Regions from separate parts of the Arthrobacter sp. 05T423 genome, predicted to be linked through region 1. Evidence: riboswitches for the same ligand, from Rfam matches in the RefSeq annotation. Region 1 holds a riboswitch; the other holds the start of a gene.

Region 1 (5,997 bases):
CAGACGTTGCGCTGGTCGTCGCCGCGGGACAGGTGGTAGCCGCGGATCGCCAGCAGCCCGGCGAGCTCACCTTGGGAGCCGGCGTTGGGCTGGATGGACACCTGGTCGTACCCGGTGATCTCGGCGAGGTCGGCTTCCAGACCCTCAATGAGTTCGCGCCAGCCCTCGGTCTGGGAGTCCGGGGCGAACGGGTGGATCGAGGCGAACTCCGGCCAGGAGATGGCCTCCATCTCGGCCGTCGCGTTCAGCTTCATGGTGCAGGAACCCAGCGGGATCATGGTCCGGTCCAGCGCCAGGTCACGGTCGGAAAGCTTGCGGATGTAGCGCAGCAGCTGGGTTTCAGAGCGGTGCGTGTTGAACACCGGGTGCTGCAGGTAGCCGGAGGTGCGCAGCACGGCTTCCGGGAGTTCAAATCCCTGCGCGTCACCGACCGGGCCGGCGCCGAAGGCGACGGCCACGGCGGAAAGTGTTGCCGCCGTCGTCGTTTCATCAATGGAAACGCCCACGGTGTCCGCGTCGATGAGGCGCAGGTTGATGCCGCGGGCCTCTGCCGCCGTGATGACCTTGCCGGCCTTGCCGGGCACACGCACGGTGAGGGTATCGAAGAAGGAGTCGCTGACCAGTTCGCGGCCCGCCGTTTTGAGTGCGGTGGCGAGGACGCGGGCGTTGTTGTGGGCGGTCCCGGCGATTGCCTTCAGGCCGTCGGGGCCGTGGTAGACGGCGTAGAAGGACGACACAATGGCCAGCAGCGCCTGGGCGGTGCAGATGTTGGACGTGGCCTTCTCGCGGCGGATGTGCTGCTCGCGGGTCTGCAGCGCCAGGCGGTAGGCGGGGACGCCGGCGTTGTCCTTGGAGACGCCCACGAGGCGGCCGGGCAGTGTGCGCTCCATGCCGGTGCGCACTGCCATGTAGGCCGCGTGCGGGCCGCCGAAGAACAGCGGCACGCCGAAACGCTGCGCGGTTCCGACGGCGATGTCGGCGCCCTGCTCGCCGGGAGGCGTGATCAGGGTCAGGGCGAGCAGGTCGGCCGCCACCGTCACCAGCGCACCGCGCTCCTTGGCGGCGGCGATCGCGCCGGACTGGTCCCACACCCGGCCCGAAACGCCCGGCTGCTGGAGGACGACGCCGTTGATGTCGCCGTCGGGCAGGCCCTGGGAAAGGTCTGCAACCTCGACCTCGAAGCCGAGCGCCTCGGCGCGGCCCAGCACGACGGCGATGGTCTGGGGGAGGCAGTCGGCGTCCAGGACTGTTTTGCCGTCCTTGGCTCCTGCGGCCTTGTTGGCACGGCGCATCAGCAGCACGGCCTCGGCCACGGCGGTCGCTTCATCCAGCAGGGAGGCGTTGGCGACCGGCAGCGCGGTCAGGTCCTGGACCATGGTCTGGAAGTTGAGCAGCGCTTCGAGCCGGCCCTGCGAAATCTCCGGCTGGTACGGGGTGTAGGCGGTGTACCAGGCGGGGGCTTCGAGGACATTGCGGCGGATCACCGGCGGGGTGACGGTGTCGTAGTAGCCTTGGCCGATCATCTGCACGGCGGTCTTGTTCTTCGCGGCCAGGCGGCGGAGCTCGGCCAGGACCTCAACTTCGCTTAGTGCTGCGGTGAGCCGGAGGGCATTGTCCTGGCGGATGGACGCCGGAACGGCGGTATCCACGAGGCCATCGACAGTGTCATAGCCGATGTTCTTGAGCATGGTGTCGATATCGGCCTGGCGCCTGGCGCCGATATGCCGGTCGGCAAACGTTGAAGGAAGAGATTGAATCGTCATGAGGAACTCCAGGTTTGGCCGGCCACGTGTGACACGGCATGGTTTGGGTTCCTCCCCGCTCTGTATTGGACCTGAGAGATTCCGCGGACATGGTTCTCCGCTTGCACCGTCGGTGAGTCCGGTTACCCGGACTGCTTTCCAGAGTTGCCTAGCCGCGGCGGTACGGGGGCCTGAGAGATTCCTGGGGAGGATTTGCTCCTACGGCGCCTGCCCGGTGAATGACAGGGAGGACTCTCCCGCCACGGTTCGAAAGGCTATGAAGATGTGGGGTGATTCGGCTCACAAGTTACCGGACAATTCCGTCCGTGCCAAATCGGAGGTCCCCGTTCGACATTTCTTCGTGACCGAGACCACACTGATCCGGTGGCCAGCGGGTCCGGCCGGCAAACGGCCGCCGTCGACACGCATGATTTTTCTCGACATAACTGAATATGCTTACGATCTGCGGCGGGAGAGCCCTGCCGGTACGTTCAGCAGGCGCCGTAGGAGCAAACCCTCCCCAGGAAACTCTCAGGCCCACGTACCGCCGCGGCGAGGCAACTCTGGAAAGCAGGCAGGCACGTCCTGTCTCACCGACGGTGCAAGCGGACGACCCTGTCCGCGGAATCTCTCAGGTCCCATACAGAGCGGGGAGGAACCGAATCAGTGTGGCCATCCAAGGCCACTTGAACGATGGAGTTCCTTATGACGATTCATCCTCCTGCCTCCCCAACCGGTTCGCCAGCCGCCGAGGCTCCCCGCCTGGAGCGGCAGCTGAGCAACCGGCACATCCAGCTGATCGCCATCGGCGGTGCCATTGGCACGGGCCTGTTCATGGGCTCCGGCAAAACCATTTCCGCGGCCGGGCCGTCCGTGATTTTCGTGTACATGATCATTGGCTTCATGCTGTTTTTCGTCATGCGGGCCATGGGCGAGCTGCTGCTGAGCAATCTCAATTACAAGTCCTTCAGCGACTTCGCCGCTGACCTGCTGGGGCCCTGGGCGGGGTTCTTCACCGGATGGACCTACTGGTTCTGCTGGGTGATTACCGGAATTGCGGACGTCATCGCCATCGCAGGGTACTCCCGTGAGCTCTGGCCGGGACTGCCCCTCTGGATTCCCGGCCTGGCCACCGTCGCCATCCTGCTGCTGCTGAACCTGACCACGGTCAAGGCGTTCGGTGAGACCGAATTCTGGTTTGCCCTCATCAAGATCATTGCAATTGCTGCCCTGATCGTGGTGGGCATGTTCATGATCTTCACCGGTTTCCAGAGCGGCGCCGGGCAGGCAAGCTTCTCTAACTTGTGGAGCCATGGCGGCTTCTTCCCCAACGAATTCATGGGCTTCGTGGCCGGTTTCCAGATTGCCGTGTTCGCCTTTGTGGGCATCGAACTGGTGGGCACTACGGCTGCTGAGGCCAAGAACCCGGAGAAAAACCTTCCCAAGGCCATCAATTCCATCCCGGTCCGCGTGCTGCTTTTCTACGTGGGTGCCCTCATTATCCTGATGTCCGTCACTCCATGGACCCAGTTCGCGGCCGGCCACAGCCCGTTCATTGCGATGTTCTCGCTGGCCGGACTCGGGGCCGCCGCCACGGTGGTCAACCTCGTAGTGCTGACCTCGGCGATGTCCTCGGCCAACTCCGGAATCTACTCCACCTCGCGCATGGTCTACGGCCTGGCCCAGGAAGGCGACGCGCCGTCCGTCTTTGGCAGCCTGTCCCGGCGCAAGGTACCCAGCAACGCCCTGTTCCTGTCCTGCGTGCTGCTGCTCTCCGGAGTGGTGCTCATGTACGCCGGCCAGGACGTCGGCAAGGCGTTCGACATGGTCACCACCGTGTCCGCCGTCTGCTTCGTCTTCGTCTGGTCGATCATCCTCGCCAGCTACATCGCTTTCCGCCGCCGCCGCCCGCACCTGCATACTGCATCGAAGTTCAAGATGCCCGGCGGCATCCCCATGGTGTGGGTGGTCTTCGCGTTCTTCGCCTTTGTGCTGTGGACCCTGACCACCCAGCCCGACACCCTTGCCGCGCTGTTGGTCACACCCGTTTGGTTCATCCTGCTCGGTGCGGCGTGGCTGGTTCTGCGCCGCCGGCCGGCCCACCTCGCCCGCTACGCGGCCTTCCAGGAGGAGCTTCAGGCCGAGGAGACCGCCGCCCGCGAGCATGCGAGCCGGCGTCTCGAGGAGAAGGAAAGTGTCAAGGGATGATCGGGACAGAGGAAAAGCCGACGGCGGCGGGCCAGGCCCGCGGGGCCCGGACTCCGGAGGCCGGCAGGGAGTTTGTGCTGACCTTGCATTGCCCGGATGCCCTGGGAATCGTCCAGTCAGTTGCGGATTTCCTGCTCAAGCAGGAGTGCTACATCGTTGACCTCAAGCAGTTCGGTGACCGGGACGCGGGGCACTTCTTCATGCGGGTCCACTTCGCCTCCACAGGTGATACCGCAGGTGGCACCGCCGCCGTCGAACAGTTGCGGGCCAGCTTCGCGCCGCTGGCAGGGCAATGGCGCATGGACTGGCGCCTGGAGCGCCATGACCGCAAGCAGCGGATCCTGGTGATGGTGTCCAAATACGATCACTGCCTCAACGACCTGCTGGTCCGCGCCCGCAGCGGCGAACTCCCGTTGGAGATCGCGGCAGTGGTGTCCAACCACCCCGACCTGGAAGGGCTCGCGGCCTGGCACGGGGTCCCGTTCCACCACATCCCCGTGACGCCGGAGACCAAGGCCGAAGCCGAGGCCGGGCTCTTTGAGCTGGTGAACGCGTATGACGTTGAACTCGTGGTCCTGGCCCGCTACATGCAGGTCCTCAGCGACTCGGCCACTGCCCGGCTCGCCGGCAGGGCCATCAACATCCACCACTCCTTCCTGCCCAGCTTCAAGGGCGCAAAACCGTATCACCAGGCGTATGAACGCGGTGTGAAAACGATCGGTGCCACCGCCCACTACGTCAACTCAGAGCTCGACGAGGGCCCGATCATCGCGCAGCAAGTGATTGAGGTGGACCACACCTATGCTCCCGCGGATCTGGTGTCCGCGGGCAAGGACGCGGAGTGCAAGGCCCTGACGAATGCTGTGCGCTGGCACGCAGACGGAAGGATCATCCTGTCAGGGAACCGGACGGTCATCCTCCGCTGACAAGCCCATCCGACCAGACCTGGAGCTACCCATGACGAACCACTTGCCTCTGCGCATGGAGATCATTCCCACGGACGGAATCATTCCCAAAGTCCAGGCACATGTTCCTGCCGGATCAGCACTGACCGTGACATGCCTGCCGCACCACGGGGTTAAAACCACCGTGCAGGCATCGGCCCGGCTTGGCCTGCTGGGCTACAAGGTGATCCCGCATCTGGCTGCACGGAGCATCGAGAGCCGCGCCCAGCTGGCGGGCATGCTCCGGGACTGCGAAGCGGCAGGGATCACCGAGGTTTTCGCGATCGGCGGCGATGCTCCGGACGCTGCCGGCCCCTACGGCAACAGCAGCCGGCTCATGGAGGACATTGCCGATCTGACCGGCGGGACCATGGCCATCGGCGTGGCTGGATATCCGGAGGGCCATCCAAAGCACAATGAATTGCACATGCTCGATGCATTGCTGGAGAAGCAGCACCTGGCCTCCACCGTAGTGACCCAGATGTGCTTTTCTGCCGCCAGGATCGGCTGGTACGCCGAACTGCTGCGCCGCGAAGGTGTCGATCTTCCGATCTGGGCGGGCGTGGCCGGGGCCGTCCCGCGGGCCAAGCTGATCGCGCTGGCCACCAAGATCGGGGTCGGGCCATCGCTGAAGTTCCTGAACCGCAAGGGGCCCCTCGCCCGCAGGCTCCTCAACGCCGGCAGCTACTCATCCCGGTCCCTGGTTTCCGAACTTGCAGCCATGGAACCTGCTCTTGCGGGTGTCCACCTCTACACGTTCAACAACGTCGAAACCCAGCCCGCGATGAGCGGGGTGGCAGGGGCAAGCGCGAAAGCCTCTTGAAACAGTAATTTTCAAACGACGCATCGGGCGTCCGGCCGCATGGCCGGACGCCCGATGCGTTTAAAATCATCTGCAAAATCTTGCATTGTGAGCTGGAACCCATAATATGGGAACAGCGAATGTGTCGCCCTCACGACCACACCTGCTCCCAAGCCTTCAGTGCGGAAGGCCCAACGATCGGATTCCCTCTCATGTCAGACATCGCTGTCCTGATCAACACAGCCGTCGCGGTCCTAGCCGCCGTGCTCCTGATTGTCCGTTTCAGGGTGAACCCCGTCAT
Region 2 (5,997 bases), on a different contig from region 1:
CCCAGCGGTTCGGGACCACCATGAACAGGCCGTTGGCGATGCCGTTGCCCACGATGACCTGCTGCCAGAGCGGCTGGGTGTCAAAGTCCGCGAACAGCGGCTCGGAACCGATCGCCGTCGGGTACACCAGCAGTTCGGCGCCGCCGAGGGAGTACATGCGGGCCAGCTCGGGGAACCACTCGTCCCAGCAGGTGGGCATGCCCAGCCGGGCACCGCCAAGCTCTGCCGGTGCGTGGACTTGGTAGGCGTCCTCCGCGGCGGGACCCTGGCGGAAGAACTCGTCCTCGTAGTATCCGGCGGTCACCGGGATGTGCAGCTTGTGGGTGCGGGCCAGGAGTTCGCCGGCCGGGGACACCAGGATGGAGGTGTTCAGTCCCAGCCCGTCATCCGAACCGTCCGGGTTGCCGGCGCGCTGGTAGAGCGAGGCATGGACGGCGATGCCGTTCCGGCGGGCGGCCTCAGCCGCGAAGCGGAAGGTGGGGCCGGTCAGCAGATCCTCGGCTGCGTCGGAGGGGCGCGGCCGGTCCTGGTCCCGCAGTGCCAAGTCATTCTCCGGAACCTGGTCTGCGGGGTAGCGGGAGAGGGTGAGCTCGGGCAGGAACACGACGGTGGCACCGAGCCGGGCGGCCCGGTCGACGCCGTCGTTGAGTTCTGCGCGGAGCGCGGCGGCGTCGCTGTGCCAGCGGTGCTGCACCACGCCGACCCTCAAGGCAGGCCGTCCGGACGGCGCTGTCCGGGCGAGCGAAGCAGGCGCGTTGAGGCGGGTTATTTCGATCATGATGATTTCTCCAGTGAGACGACCGTCACTAAATGAATGACGTTCATTTAGTATGCATGTGGCGCGGGGATGTGGCAAGGGGCATTTGAATGCCGAGCATTTATGACCCCCAAAGTAGTAAGTAAGCTGATCGTGAAATTTGCGCTCCGGCGCTCCCGGTGCCGGGGTCCCTGCGGTAGCGTCGAAACCACTGGACCAATCGAGGAGGATTCATGAAGGCTTCACCGACACTGACCAACAACATGCAGGCCGTCCTGACGGACCTGATCGAACTGCACATCCAGGGCAAGCAGGCGCACTGGAACATCGTTGGAACCAACTTCAGGGATCTGCACCTTCAGCTCGACGAGATCGTCGATGCCGCCCGGGCCTTTGCCGACGACATCGCGGAGCGCATGCGCGCCCTGCACGCCCTGCCGGACGGCCGCAGCGCAACCGTGGCAAAGTCGACCAGCCTTCCCCAGTTCCCGGAGGGTCTTATCAACACCAAGGATGCTATCGACCGGATCGTGGCAGCGCTGGAAGCGGCCGTCGGCACCATGCGCAAGGTCCATGACGAGGTGGATGAGGAAGACCCCACCACTGCGGACCTCCTGCACACCTTCATCGAAAAGCTCGAGCAGTACGCGTGGATGGTTGGCGCCGAGAACATGAAGGCATCGGCCAGCGTCACGCAGCCTGACAGCAAGTAGGCGGCTGGATTACCCGCTGACGGGCTGCCCGGAGAAATTTCTCCCGGGCAGCCCGTTTCTGTTTCGTTGTGCGCGGTTCCGGCTACTTCGCGCACGGGATGCGGCGAAGTACGACGGCGGCCAGCACTGACGCCGCGGCCATTAGTACCAGCGCAATCGCCGCGGTGATATGGACGCCCGAATCAAACGCGGCCCTTGCGGCCGCCGTGAGCCCCTCGGCCAGCGGGGCCGGCAGTGTCCCGGCCAGCTCCATTGCGCCGGACAGGGTCTCCCGGGCCAGGTCCGCCGACGCTGCCGGCACTGTCTGGACGACGCCCTCCGGCAGGGCGAGATGCTGCTGGTACGACGCTGTCAGGATCGATCCCAGGACAGCCGTCCCCAGGAGCGAGCCCACTTCATAGCCCGTTTCCGAAATCGCCGCAGCCGCCCCTGATTTCTCCGCGGGCACGGCTCCCAGAATCAGATCGTTCGAGATGGTCTCGGCCGACCCCACGCCCAGCGCCAGGATGAGGAGGGCGGCCAGCAGCGCCGTGGGGCCGGCGTCGTGATTCCCGAACGCAACAACGCTGTAACCGGCGGCGCTCAGCGCCAGGCCCGCGGCCACCACAAAGCCGGGCGGCACCTTCCGGACCAGCGGGACCACGAGCAGGCCAGCCACCACCGTGGCCGTCAGGGCCGGCAGCATGGCGGTGCCCGACTCCGACGGCGACATGCCTTCGAGCAGCTGCAGGTGCTGGGCCAGGAACAGGATGAAGCCGTTGTAGGAAAACAGCGCCAGGATGTTCGCCGTGATCGCCGTGCTGAACACGCGGTTCCTGAAGAGCGACATGTCCAGCAGCGGGGACGCGAGCGTCTGCTGGCGGCGGATAAACGCGATGCCCATGGCCAGGCCAAACACCAGAACTCCGAACGGCGTCACGCCGGGCCCATGGGTGGCCAGTTCCTTGATGCCGTAGACCACCGGCACCATGGTCAGCATCGACAGCGCCACGCTGGCCAGGTCCACCCGGCCGGGGTTTGGATCGCTGGACTCCGGAATCAGGAAGCGGCCCAGGACGAGCGGCGGCAGCATGATGGGCACGGCCACGAGCAGAACGGCACCCCACCAGAAGTGCTCCACCAGCCAGCCGCCGAAGATGGGCCCCAGCGCCGCGCCGCCGGAGAAGCCCGCGGCCCAGATGGCCACGGCCAGCCGTCGCCTGCCCGGCTCCCGAAAGATGTTGCGGATCAGGGACAGCGTGGACGGCATGAGCATGGCGCCGAAGAATCCGAGTGCCGCGCGGCCGGCGATGAGCCATTCGGCGCTCGGTGCGAACGCGGACGCCGCGGAGACCGCCGCAAAGCCCGAGATGCCGACCATCAGCAGCCGGCGGCGCCCGATCCTGTCGCCCAGGCTGCCCATGGCAACGAGAAGTCCGGCGAGGACCAGGGCGTAGGCGTCCACCACCCACAACAGCTGCACCCCCGAGGGGTCGAGGCTGCGGGCGATCGCGGGAAGGGCGAAGGTCAGCGCAGTGTTGTCCACGGCCACCAGGAGGACGGGGAACATGAGCAGGGCCAGGGCGAACCAGTCGCGCACGCCGCCACCGGTGTCCTGGTTTGCGGAAGTGCGCCCCTGGAGAAGGGCTGAGCGCATGGTCATGAGATAACTATACCGTCCAGACGGTACAGTTATAAACCCTGGGCGGGAAGCGGCATGATGGAAGCCATGCCCAGAAAACCCGTCGCCCGCGGCGCAGTGCTCGATGCGTTTGAATCCCTGCTGATTGAGGTGGGGGAGCGTGCCGCTACCCTTGACGCCGTGGCTGCCCGTGCCGGCGTGTCCAAGGGCGGACTTCTGTACCACTTCCCGAACAAGGAAGCGCTGATCGGCGTACTGCTGGACCGGCTGGATGAGTTCGCGGAGGCGGATGCCCAGGCCATGGCCGCGGCTCCCGAGGGCGCTGCCGCCTACTTCATCAAATCGTCCGTCTGGGCGGACACCCCGCTGGACCGCGTTATTGTCGCCGCGACGAGGCTGGCCGAGGTGGCGCACGAGGAGACCCGGCGCAGGTTCGCCCACATCCAGCAGCGATGGCTCGACGAGATCGCCCGCGACGTCGGACCGGGGCTGGCCAAGGCAGTCCTGTATATGGGTGACGGGCTCTACTTCAACGCGATGCTGTCCATTGGCCCGGCGGCGACGCCGGCCGAGACCGCAGCCGACGTCGGGAGCCTGCTTGCCGCGCTTGGCCGGCTCCGGGGGTAGGCCGGCGTCGGGGTTGGTTCAGGCCCCGCGGCTGTGTCAGCCGGGGGCGCCACAGTTTGCAGACGCGAGGCTGGCGTAGGACAATAGCCTCTGTGACAGTTGTCACCGCTCAATTGAATATGCCTTTGATCTGCGGCGGGAGAGTCCTGCAAGTAGGTACAAGCAGGCGCCGTAGGAGCAAAACCTCCCCAGGAATCTCTCAGGCCCATGTACCGCCGCGGCAAGGCAACTCTGGAAAGCAGCAGGCTGCCGGCTTGAAATGTTCCGCCTCCGGGCGGACGGTTCAGGGCATGCTCTGCTCACCGACGGTGCAAGCGGAGCTGCGCGTAAGCGCGGCAACGCGGAAACTCTCAGGTCCAATACAGAGCGGGGAGGAACCCGAATCACTGTGGCGTACCCTGCGCCGCCTTAGTTATGGAGTTCCTTTTGACTGTACAATCAGCCTCCGCCTCCTTCGTCGACCGGCATATTGGCGCTCGCCGCCAGGCCGACGTCGAAGCCATGCTCAAGGCCGTTGGCTACGAGACTGTCGATGCACTGGTTGACACGGCAGTGCCGAAAGACATCCGGCAGGACTCGCCGCTGGAGCTCTCCCCGGCCCTGAGTGAAGTCGAAACCCTCGCCGAACTCCGGAAGCTCGCGGCCAAGAACAAGACCGCCGTGCAGATGATCGGCCAGGGCTATTACGACACCGTGACGCCGCCGGTGATCCGCCGCAATGTCCTCGAAGCCCCCGCCTGGTACACCGCCTACACGCCCTACCAGCCGGAGATTTCCCAGGGCCGCCTCGAGGCCCTGCTGAACTTCCAGACCATGGTCCAGGACCTCGTTGGCCTGCCGATCGCCAACGCGTCACTGCTGGATGAAGCAACAGCCGTGGCCGAGGCTGTACTGCTGATGCGCCGGGCCAACAAGAACAAGCAAGCCCACGACGGCAAGACCGTGCTGGACGCGGACTGCCTGCCCCAGACCATCGCCATCGTCAGGGGCCGCGCCGAAGCCCTCGGCTTCGAGGTCGAGGTTGCAGACCTTTCCCAGGGCCTGCCCGACGGCGACATCAACGGCGTCGTCCTCCAGCAGCCGGGCGTTTCGGGCCGGGTGTGGGACCAGTCCGGCGTGATCGCCGCCGCCAAGGAACGCGGTGCGCTGGTCACCGTGGCGGCTGACCTGCTGGCACTGACGCTCATCACCCCTCCCGGCGAGCAGGGCGCGGACATCGCCGTCGGTTCCGCGCAGCGTTTCGGCGTGCCGCTGTTTTACGGCGGCCCCCACGCCGCGTACATGGCAGTGCAGAAGGGTCTTGAACGCTCCCTGCCCGGCCGCCTCGTGGGCGTCTCCAAGGACAACGCCGGCGTTCCGGCCTACCGCCTGGCGCTGCAGACCCGGGAGCAGCACATCCGCCGCGAGAAGGCCACGTCCAACATCTGCACCGCACAGGCGCTGCTCGCCATCGTGTCGTCCTTCTACGCCGTCTACCACGGCCCGGAGGGACTGAAGGCGATCGCCGAAACCGCCCACGGCCACGCCAGGACCCTGGCGGCATCGCTCAAGGCTGCCGGGCTGGACGTCCTGCACACCAGCTTCTTCGATACCTTGACGGTTTCCGTGCCGGGCAAGGCTGCCGGCATCATCGCCGCCGCCGAGGAGAAGGGCATCAATCTCCGCACCATCGACGTTGACACCGTCGGCATCTCCGCCGATGAAACGACGACCCCGGCCATCGTGGCTGACGTTCTCACCCTCTTTGGTGCCAAGTCTGTGGGGTCCACGGGCGGTTTCGCCCTGGATGCCGCCGTCGAACGTTCCTCCGGCTACCTGCAGCACCCGGTGTTCAACACGCACCGCTCCGAAACCCAGCTGCTGCGCTACATCCGCAAGCTTTCCGACCGTGACCTGGCGCTGGACCGGACCATGATCCCGCTGGGCTCCTGCACCATGAAGCTGAACGCGACGGCCGAGATGGAGGCCATCTCCTGGCCGGAGTTCGCCTCGATCCACCCGTTCGCCCCGGATTCCCAGACCGAGGGCTGGCGCGAACTCATCGATGGTTTGGAAGCGGACCTCGCCGAGATCACCGGCTACGACCAGGTGTCCATCCAGCCCAACGCCGGCTCGCAGGGTGAGCTCGCGGGGCTGCTGGCGATCCGCGGCTACCACCTGTCCCGCGGCGACGACCAGCGCAACGTCTGCCTGATCCCGGCTTCTGCGCACGGCACCAATGCGGCCTCGGCTGTGCTGGCCGGCATGAAGGTGGTCGTCGTGGCCACCGCTGCCGACGG

Evidence for each region. A riboswitch is a leader RNA that binds a small molecule or an ion and turns the genes downstream of it on or off. The one in region 1 is predicted to bind glycine.
Region 2: it holds a riboswitch for glycine, as region 1 does, so the genes downstream of both, gcvP (aminomethyl-transferring glycine dehydrogenase) here and gcvP (aminomethyl-transferring glycine dehydrogenase) in region 1, are expected to answer to the same signal.

The regions. Positions count from the first base shown of each region.
Region 1 covers NZ_JBFTLC010000053.1:8,475-14,471, reverse strand. The annotation lists partial or broken gene gcvP (aminomethyl-transferring glycine dehydrogenase) at 1-1,763, opposite strand, end outside; glycine riboswitch at 1,912-2,012, opposite strand; glycine riboswitch at 2,202-2,299, shown strand; gene cycA (D-serine/D-alanine/glycine transporter) at 2,448-3,950, shown strand; gene purU (formyltetrahydrofolate deformylase) at 3,947-4,876, shown strand; gene AC1DFE_RS23090 (methylenetetrahydrofolate reductase) at 4,908-5,717, shown strand; gene AC1DFE_RS23085 (GntP family permease) at 5,909-5,997, shown strand, end outside.
Region 2 covers NZ_JBFTLC010000048.1:157-6,153, reverse strand. The annotation lists gene AC1DFE_RS22635 (nitrilase-related carbon-nitrogen hydrolase) at 1-778, opposite strand, end outside; gene AC1DFE_RS22630 (Dps family protein) at 991-1,470, shown strand; gene AC1DFE_RS22625 (MFS transporter) at 1,553-3,106, opposite strand; gene AC1DFE_RS22620 (TetR/AcrR family transcriptional regulator) at 3,179-3,718, shown strand; glycine riboswitch at 3,845-3,943, shown strand; partial or broken gene gcvP (aminomethyl-transferring glycine dehydrogenase) at 4,145-5,997, shown strand, end outside.